3 regions of the Ruminococcus sp. OA3 genome follow, and region 3 is predicted to be linked to each of the others. Evidence: riboswitches for the same ligand, from Rfam matches in the RefSeq annotation. Region 3 holds a riboswitch; each other region holds the start of a gene.
What was found. Region 3 has a riboswitch for cyclic di-GMP ahead of MCG98_RS09065 (YbjQ family protein). Riboswitches for the same ligand answer to the same signal wherever they lie in the genome.
Positions count from the first base shown of each region.

Region 1 (3,287 bases), 710 kb from region 3:
ATGGTTAATGTCTTTGCCCCTGAAAATGAGGTATTCGTGGCATACTGAACCTGATATCCGGTAACCGCTGCATTTTTATTCCAGCCGATATTCATTTTGCCGGATGAGTTGTTCTTAACGCTCGAGATGAACGTCCCCTTTGGGTTGACCGTCACGGTGACTGCTTTCGTAGCCTTATTATAATTCGTTGTCGCTGCCGCAGTGATCGTAATCGTTGTTCTTCCAATACCTTTGATCGTAATCTTTCCTGTACCTGAGACCGTCGCGGTCTTCGTATTGCTGGAGGTAAAGCTTAATTTGCCGTCACCCTTTGTCTTCTTAGTTCCTGTAAAAAATGGTGCATTTCCAAAAACTTTTGTGTGGCTGGATGCGGTCAATGTCTGTGACGCTTTATTGATTGTAAAGCTTTTCGTGACTTTTCCACTGTAATTAGCTTTGAAAGTGATGATCACATTGTAGGTACCCGCATTTTTACAGCCTGGCGAATACGTAACGCTGTAGTTCGCGGGATGGATTACCTTTCCATCTGCGCCCTTTACGGTGACGGTCGGTTTCATTACCTTTCCATTATAAGTATATTTTGTAGCCGAAAGCGTGATCGTTTTCGGGTAGGAGAGGATTTGCGTTGCTGATCTACCACAGGCTGTACATTTTCTTATGATTTTACCACTTGCAGTGAGCGTTGCTTTTGTGAGCTTGTCGAACTTGTAGGTATGGCTGATGACAGGGATTTCTCGCTGCTCCTTTATGACGGTATTGCAGACGGAACAGTGGATTCCTTCGGTTTTTCCTGGTTGTGTGCAGGTCGGTAACACTGCCATGTCTTTTACTTCCGTGTGAGCTGCAAGGGGAATTTTTTCTTCACTGTTTTCTTTTATTGCATCACATACGCTGCAATGAATGCTTTGACTTCCGGTTTCTGTGCAGGTCGGTTCTTTATCTGCTACCCATTTATCATAAGTATGTACCTCTATAAAAATTTTTTGACTCTCGCCATTACAAGTCATAACCACTGTTGCACTGCCCTCTTTTATTCCAGTAACAACACCTCCTGCGTCAACAACTGCCACCTTATTACTGTTAATATTATCTTCAGATATTACACTGAAAGCCGGATTCAAGGCGCTCGCAGTTATATTCATACGGCTTGCTTTAATGCTTCCAACAACATAGCCATGTTCACCATCAAAAACACCTGACGACATCATGCTCCCATACTGGTATGCGTTGATGCTGTCGGTTACTGTTAACCTGGAACTCGCATATAATTGGCCATAAACATATATATTTCCATTTATTGTAGAGGATGAATCAACATATAGTTGGGCGTCTGATGCAACATATACATTTCCTGTTACTTCCTTATTTGACCAGTGTACTTCTCCACTAATATAAGTCCATCCTTCTGGTACCCCATCCTCTTTACATTCCCATTGACACTCATCTGCGTTATAACCATCAATTTCCAGTCTCTTTGTTTCACCAACTCCAATCTTCAAAACACTTCCGGAACGACTATCCAAAACTGGAACTGATGAAGTTTCCGGAACTTCCTCCACTTCTGACTCAACCTTCGGAAGCACAGTATCAACCACATCTTCTGACTCAGGAGTTTCTATAATCTCCTCATCTTCCTCCTGTTCCAGAATCATCTCTCCACCCGACACAACATCCTCACTGGCTCCTGATACATCCAGTGGCAAAGCAGTAACCAGCATTACCGCCGACAATAATACCGCAAGACTTCTCATTCTCTTCATTATACTTTTCCTCCCTCATTTCATCCAAACAAAAAAGCACCCCCATCAGAGAATGCTCACCTCGTGCTGCAACTGGCTGTCGTACTTAATCGCTTAGACCCTGTAGTTTTGCGTCACAGACTTCCGCCTGTTTGCCATGACTTCCACGTAACACCACAATTTCTGATACGTGTTAATATTAATAATTTAATTATATCATCTTTTGGCAAATTTGTCATGACTTCTATCAAGTGACTATGATATTTTCACTCATACTGCTGAGGCGTGATATTACAATTATTCCTTCACAAGTCCCAATGCCAGAAATATTGCGGGGATGCATAAAATCCAGGAGTGAATCACTGATATTTGTATAATAATTTCACCACCTATAAATCCTACTCCAATCCCAAAATTCAGAAAAAACAGCAAATAATAAATGACATATATTCCTATACCGGCATACAACATCACTCTATTTTTGTGCCCCAGTGTTACAACATTTTTTTTATTTAAAAACAGCAACAAAAACAACATCACGACAAATATTCCCACAACTCTTATGGTATTGCAATAGTAGAGGACATATGGTATATACCGTATACTTTGCAGCCGCGCTAAGTAAGGATATAGCAGCAGATCTAATACCATATATGCTACGGACAAAATTGCAGACATAACCAGTAATGCGTTCTTATTTTTATTCTCTGACTTCATAGCCACTCTCCTTAAATTGCTCTATAATCATTTTAATATAAAATTGCTGATCGCTTTAAATATAAATCACAGCTTTGCCTTTCATTACTCAAAATTCGGACAAAATAATTAACACCCCTGACTAAGCGATTCTTGCATTTACTGACGTCTAAAATCCACCTTCAAAAAGTATTTAATACGGCTGTATCAAAGTAAGCATATCAGATGCCTCATCCAATATGCCTACTTTTTAAATACAAATTAAGTAATATGTAAAGCATTATTATTTAATAATTAACATTACAGCTGATATAAACATATTTACCACCTATTGTTGCGTGAATAGTGGCGCCTAAGTAGTGCCCAATACCATATCCATATTTTCCCGCAGGCCATGAGGGTGTAACCGTTGTGGTCGAATTTGAAGATAACCCGATAGAACTATTTCTACTATTTGTTCCCAAAGCCTGACCGTAAGTCATTGACATTCCGGAAATAGAAGTTGAACCACTTCTTCTCGTCCAATTTCCAGTAGCTTTTGTAAGATTCGCATAGGTTCCATTATCTGTATAGGAAATTGTTACTGTGCCACGCCAGCCAGAAAAATCATCATAATTAGATTGCCCAGCACGAGCCATATCACTTTGGCTGCCGCCGACCTCAATAATAGTAGTTGTAACTGGTCTGCCTTCTGCATCAACCTCTGCTATTGATCTTGCATCATCAATTTCATATTGTTTTACTTCTCCAGTAGATAAATCTGTGATTTTTACAGTTGTAGTAATCTTTGAAGATGTATCTTGTGCAAACACAGGAATGCACATCATTTGTGTTACCATACACATTAATAAT
Region 1 is NZ_JAKNTO010000001.1:1,282,872-1,286,158, reverse strand. It holds gene MCG98_RS05900 (Ig-like domain-containing protein) at 1-1,760, opposite strand, end outside; cyclic di-GMP riboswitch class I at 1,825-1,906, opposite strand; gene MCG98_RS05895 (hypothetical protein) at 2,037-2,456, opposite strand; gene MCG98_RS05890 (hypothetical protein) at 2,723-3,287, opposite strand, start outside.
Region 1: another riboswitch for cyclic di-GMP. It lies ahead of MCG98_RS05900 (Ig-like domain-containing protein); the one in region 3 lies ahead of MCG98_RS09065 (YbjQ family protein).

Region 2 (3,287 bases), 1.1 Mb from region 3:
CCAAGCCTTTTTAAATCCACATATTTTGTCTTTTCAATACAGTAATCCATCAGTTCGGGAGGAGCTGTTTCTGCGGACAAAGCAGGCAGCTTCTGGATACGCGTTCCGGTGGAAGTGAGAAATTTTGTAAAACATTGTTTTAACTTCTCCGGCATTGTATAGATGTCCATCATCGGACGGCAGAGGGACAGATAATCCTGGAATTCTGTTTCATATGTCTGAATCAGGCGCAGGTCGGTGGTCAGCATGGTTGCGTATCCGGACTGCCGGCCCGCAATGGAGTTTGAAGTCATGGCAACCTCTCCTGGCACCAGCACCAGTGTACGCCGGTGAACCTGGTCGCGGATCCGCGGATAATAATATGCGTTTGCCCGTCCTGTGAGATAAACAGGGATCCACCGCAGGAGGGAATCAAAAGCATGATCAGCAGAGCTTACAGGGGGTGTGATGTGACAGAATTGAAAACCCTGCTGTACGAGTTTCAGACCCCAGTCCTGGAGGCTGCAAAGAAACTCCGGGTCTTCCGAAATCCATTCATCCGATTGATCGGCGAATAAAAAGACGGTGCACGGCTTATCCAGAGAAAGAAGGTGCCTTATGAGTGTACGCGCTGCCGCGCGTTTTCCTTCGCTGCCGAAGTAGAGTGCATTGTCAGTATTGATGTCGCAGGATTCGGGAAGAGAATCTGTGCTTCTGTTCTCCAGGGTAAGCGTTTCAAAGGTGCGCAGGAAATGCCCCACTTCATCTGAATCGCCCAGAAGCCAGTAATAGAGCAGGTCCGTAAGCTGATCACTTTTAACGGTGTGGGACAGACTGATGCCCAGCATTTCCGAGAGCGCCTGCCTCTGATATTTTGTGGTACAGCGTTTTGTGAAATAGAGTGCCATGATTTTCAGATATTCCCGGTTGCGTGGGACTCCTCTGGTTCCTGTGCGCAGACGGCTGATAAGGGAGGGATCGACCTGCAGTTCACGTGCCAGCATCCGGTTCGATGTTTGTGTCAGGTTCATCATAAATGTCAGTTTTTCATACAGCTGCATATAATCACCACCTTTTACATCCAGTATACACGAAAAATTTAAAATCCTCAATAGCAATGTCATTGTTAATGACACAAAAGTGTCAATGCCAAATTACCTATTTGCATTGATAATAAATAGGAGATGAAGTATCCTAAAATGAGAAATATAATATCCTGATTAGGTGCAGCAGATCATGCAGATGCAAGGTGAGTGATTTACCTGAGGGATCAGGTCAACAAAACGTTATTTAGTAAAAAGAGCAGGAACTGTCATTATCGTTGCCATATTGGAGAGGTATATTCAGAGTTGTATATATTTATATGAGGAGCACAGCTGTCGAGAGGCAGTGTCGCAAAGCTACAGGGGTTTCCCCTGCGGATGAGGTCCGCAGGAAAGCCAGCCAGTTGCATTTAGTAAAACCGGCTTTGTATGGCAAGGCCGGTTTTATAATTTATACAATGTAATTCAGAATGGGTGCACAGAAAAAAAGAAAGGCAGGGGTAAATCCAATGGAGAAGAAAAAGAAAAAAATCACGCCGGCCGCGGTGGCAGGTATCGTTCTGTGCGTGATCTTCATTCCAATTATCATCATAAATCTTGTGCTGATCATCAGCAGTTACATAAATCCGGGAGAACTTCCTGGAGTGTTTGGGATAAAGCCTGCGGTGGTGCTTTCCGGTTCAATGGAGCCGGACATAAAGCCCGGCGATCTGATTTTTATTCATGACATCGGTGCAGAAGATCTGAAAAAGGATGACGTTATCTGTTATCTGCTGTCGGGCAAGGCGGTCACTCACCGCATTGTGGATATCACCACGGGTGAGAACGGGAAAATTCAATATATCACACAGGGAGATGCAAACAATGCAGTAGACCAGGCGGCTGTCGACGAACAGCAGGTTCAGGGCGTCTGGAAAGGCGGGCGCGTCGGAGGAATGGGTGATGTTATTCTCTTTATGCAGTCCACCATCGGTATGATTCTCTTTATCATCTGTCCGCTGCTGCTCTTTTTCCTGTGGGACATCTGGCGCAGGCACCGCATGGATAAGGAGGAGTCTGCACGGACCGCTGAGCTGGAGGCAGAACTGGCTGCCCTGAAGTCCGGGAAAGAAGGTAATGACTGCACGGCGGATACCAAAGAACCATAAAGCAGTCTATTATGTATGCATTGGCCCAGGCTTCCGGGGCACAGCCGGGGGACAGCGGGCCATACAGAACCGGGTACGAAAGTGTGCCTGGGATATCAAGTGCCACAGGCACACGGGAACCCTGAGCAGGCTCAGCCACTGACGCCGGAGGGTTCTTAACAAGCACAGAAAGAGAGGAATAAGTTATGAAAAAAAGATCTTATGCAGCGCGTTTCGGTGCCATGGCACTGACACTGACCCTGGTGACCGCCTGTCTGCTGGGCGGAACGATGGCCCGGTATGTCACAGAAGTGAGCGGCAGCGCGACGGCTGCGGTTGCCGCCTGGAGCTTTAAGGCGAACGGGAAAGATGGAACAGAAAATTTTATGCTGGATTTAGGGGATACCCGAACAGCATACCAAACAGAGGACATTAAAGATAAGGTTATTGCCCCTGGAACCACTGGGAAATTTGATATTGCGATTGACGGTACCGGAAGTGAGGTGGGGATTGATTACAGTGTAGCGATTGCAGCTGCCGCTGGAACAACACTTCCAGACGACATGGTATTTTCTACAGAGGAAATTACAGCTGATAATGCAGGACAAAAATTAGCTGAATTTAAAATTGATGGTGGAAATATTCCATATAGTGATACTGCTGACGCTATGAAAAAGACCATTGAAGTTTATTGGTCATGGGCGTTTGATGCGGATAATACAAAGGATACAAATGACAACGAATTTGCCAATGAGGACTGGACACTGGAGATCACTGTAACCGGAAAACAGGCAACACCTGAAACACCAACAACCTGACCAGCCATTTATGCCGCCCCCTGTGCCGGGACGGACTCTTTGAGGGCTTTCAGCCCTCGGCAAAGGGGAGTGGAACACCGCGCCTTTTGCCATAGGCTGAAATACCAGCTTCCCGAGAAGGAGGAAACGCCATGGAACATCCAGGCAGTGATTATAGAAAGAGCGATAAAAGACAGAACGGGCGGCGTTTGCTGCCGCTGATTCTTCTTCTGCTCGTTTTGACATTTATTACTTCCAGTATCGTGGGTTTTATCCTGGGACGAAACACGGTCGAGGCGCCTCTTGGGCAGGTCATAGATACTGTACTGCTGTCTCCGGAG
Region 2 is NZ_JAKNTO010000001.1:934,038-937,324, forward strand. It holds gene MCG98_RS04335 (hypothetical protein) at 1-1,040, opposite strand, end outside; cyclic di-GMP riboswitch class I at 1,339-1,434, shown strand; gene MCG98_RS04340 (signal peptidase I) at 1,532-2,170, shown strand; gene MCG98_RS04345 (hypothetical protein) at 2,356-2,967, shown strand; gene MCG98_RS04350 (carboxypeptidase-like regulatory domain-containing protein) at 3,099-3,287, shown strand, end outside.
Region 2: another riboswitch for cyclic di-GMP. It lies ahead of MCG98_RS04340 (signal peptidase I); the one in region 3 lies ahead of MCG98_RS09065 (YbjQ family protein).

Region 3 (3,287 bases):
CTATAATTTCTTTATCTTCCTCCTGTTCCAAAACAATTTCATCCTCTTGCATAACGTTCTCACTGGCTCCTGATACATCTATCGGCAAAGCAGTAACCAACATTAGCATAGTCAATAGCACCGCTAAACTCCTCATTTTCTTTTTCATGTGCGTTCTCCCTTATCACTTTTCATAAAATACTGTATACTATAAAAACAACTTAAAAAATTACATTTGCGTCAACATCTTCTGTCACATACGTGTAAATTAATTATGCTCTCCAAAATAATCCCTTACTTTTTCAAGGCATGCCTTTTTCTGACTTCCGCCATAAAACTTTTCCAATGTTACATATTTATTAACGATATCAAGCAATTCTTGAGAAAAGTTCTCATTCTGTTCTTTAATACAGTTACTTATATACTCAAACATTTCACGCGCATTCTCCAGGGTTTCTATTTTTCTTATAAAATTAGAATTTTTATCATCCGGCGAATCCTGAGTCTCATAAGAATTTTTTACACGTCCGCATAATAAACAGTTTGAAGAATCTAACGGGTTTTCTTTACCGCAAAGGCATATCCACCCAGTGTCTGACAGTGAGTAATCACATACAACGTCTTTCCCATATAATTTTTGTAACTTATCTAATTCATCCGGCAGAGTCATTATATTATATACAGGCTCCTGTGCCACGACCGCCATATTATCAAGTACACAACGCAGTATTTTAATTTTTAATGATTTCGTGCACCTTATAATGTCATCGTCAAAATAATACGAAAGATATTCAGTGGTGCATAAACGCCCATCATGATTAAAATCAATAAAATTATAATTACCAAGATCAACTATCTCATCAAATATTGTATTTGCGCAAATATTTAATTGGACGGCTGATAAAGAATCTTTTTTATAAGAAAAACCATGAACACGTAAGGTTTTATCAGACGAATTTATTTCAGCCTGATATGGGCGATACGGAATTTCCGTACCATAATTGCCTACCGGTATTACCGTTATTTCCTGTTCAATTTTCTTTGATGCAGTGGACATGATTTTTTCCAGTTTCACAGCAGTTCCGCTCACAATCGCTCCCATGATATCTGCCGAAAAAGAAGCATAGTCAATGTCTACGCCTATGATACCATCAGCTCCAGCTCTTGAAGCATTGTCCAGCATGACTTTCATTGCAATGTTTTTTGCGTTTTGTAATTTATTTGAATACATACTGCTATTGGAACCCAGAATGTCTGCAAAACCAGCTCCCAGGGAGCTAAGAAACCCTGTTCCAAGAGCAGCTTCTCCAGTATATATCCCTAGATATTTAGTTATTCGATACCCTTCGATATTAAATCCTGAAGTAATCAAAATATTATCCATAAAATGCATCCTCCCTCACATTTTCGCCCAAACAAAAAAGCACCCTCCATCAGAGAATGCTCACCTCATGCTGCAACTGGCTGTCGTATTTAATCGCTTAGACCCTGTAGTTTTGCGTCACAGGCTTTCACCTGTTTTTCTATTATAACCTACGTATCTTCGTCATTATTTTTTGATACGTGCTTGTTTTTAATGATTTTATTATATCATCTTTTGGTAAATTTGTCATAAATTCTGGAAATATTTTCATAAAAGCTATCAATTTCTTCCGCTATTGGTAATGAAATATTTTATACAAAACTCTATACCATTCATTCCCCTAAAACATCTATAATATTTTCTGAGCAATCAATTGTTTCTTGACGAAATAAATAGCAGTGTGGCAGCTGGAGCAAAAAAAACAGGCATACCAGATATCTATATCCGATATGCCCATCATCAATCAGTAATCTCAACTTTCCACTCCATCATCGCCTGATACACCTTATCCGGTATATCTCCTTTGTATTGTTCCGCTAAATCCTGAATTAGATCTTCCTTGTATTCTTTGTATCTGGCAAATGCCTTTTCCGCAGAATCAAACCTTCCCAGTTTTATACTTTGTCCCATAAATGCAACACAAGCCCGATATTTCTTTTTCTCTCTGTCGTAGCTAACCCCAATTGGCAAATCACCTCTGGCAGATTTCCCGTTGATAAATACCGTATTGATAATATGCGGCACAAAGCAGCAGGTCTCCGGGCTATACACCGTATTGCCTTTAAACAAAATATCTTTGTCCAAATCCAGTTGCTCATCGCCATATTTATGTTTCTCATGCCAACATTTAAAGTTGCTGAAATTCTTCCATTCCTCGCAGACCGTGCAACCTTTATACTGTGGTTGCCGTTGATGGAATTTTTCATTATAACAGCGGCTTAACATGTCATGCCACCGATGATACGCCTCAGAATCGCAGTCAACATTGTTACTTCCACGATAACCAATCCCACACATCACCGGTTCCATACATTTTTTACTCCATGTGTCCGGCTTGAATTTGATATCATTCATGACTTTGATAATAAACTCTTCTGAGTCCTCGCCATATTGATTGTAATGATTCTTTACGCTCCTGTACTGTTCCTTATTCAGCGGATACAGATTTTTATAGTAATTATTCACTTTGTCAAATCCTCGGTGCCATACGTAAACATTATTTTCAATATCCGGATTTACGACGAATTCCTGCACGACTGCTTTCGGTGCATATAAAATTTCCCTTTGGGTAGTCCATTTGCCGCCTGAAAACACATTTTTTCTGACCCCATATTTCAATACCTGATATTTATCATAGCTTCCCGGCAGTAACACATATTTTCCCTCATTCCTGAAATGAATACATCGCCCGTAATTGGACAGCCAATACCCGGGATAATCCATCAGCTTCACAAAGACCTCATCTTCACCAATCGGAACAATATCTGTTATGGTTAAATCCAATATTCGTTCTGGTTTTATTTCCTTATACTGCCTGTGTATGATAATATCAATGTTGTCGCTTAATTTGTTTTTGTTCATCGCCCGTTTTTCGTACCGGCATTTTCTGCATGTAGAGATACGATATGGCTTCCCATCCTTTGGTTTTATCAGCTCAAATCGATCAATCGGCAATTCCCTGTCACATGCCTTACATATTTTTGTTTCATCCATTTTGTTGATACATCTCCTTAATTTTTGCACAAAAAAAGAGGCAGCAGCAATCATGTACATACCGTCTCTGGTTCCCTGTTACGATTTAAAATACACCCCTGTATCAAATAAACAAAGGTATCAAAATTTAATATACCTTATTCCTCCTCATCATCTACCGGATCAAACTCTTCTCCGTCATTGATATGCTCAATAAAATGCTTTGTAAATTTAAACTTGTACGTCGTATGCT
Region 3 is NZ_JAKNTO010000001.1:1,995,785-1,999,071, reverse strand. It holds gene MCG98_RS09070 (leucine-rich repeat protein) at 1-148, opposite strand, end outside; gene MCG98_RS09065 (YbjQ family protein) at 248-1,363, opposite strand; cyclic di-GMP riboswitch class I at 1,432-1,514, opposite strand; gene MCG98_RS09060 (AP2 domain-containing protein) at 1,802-3,055, opposite strand; gene MCG98_RS09055 (HU family DNA-binding protein) at 3,210-3,287, opposite strand, start outside.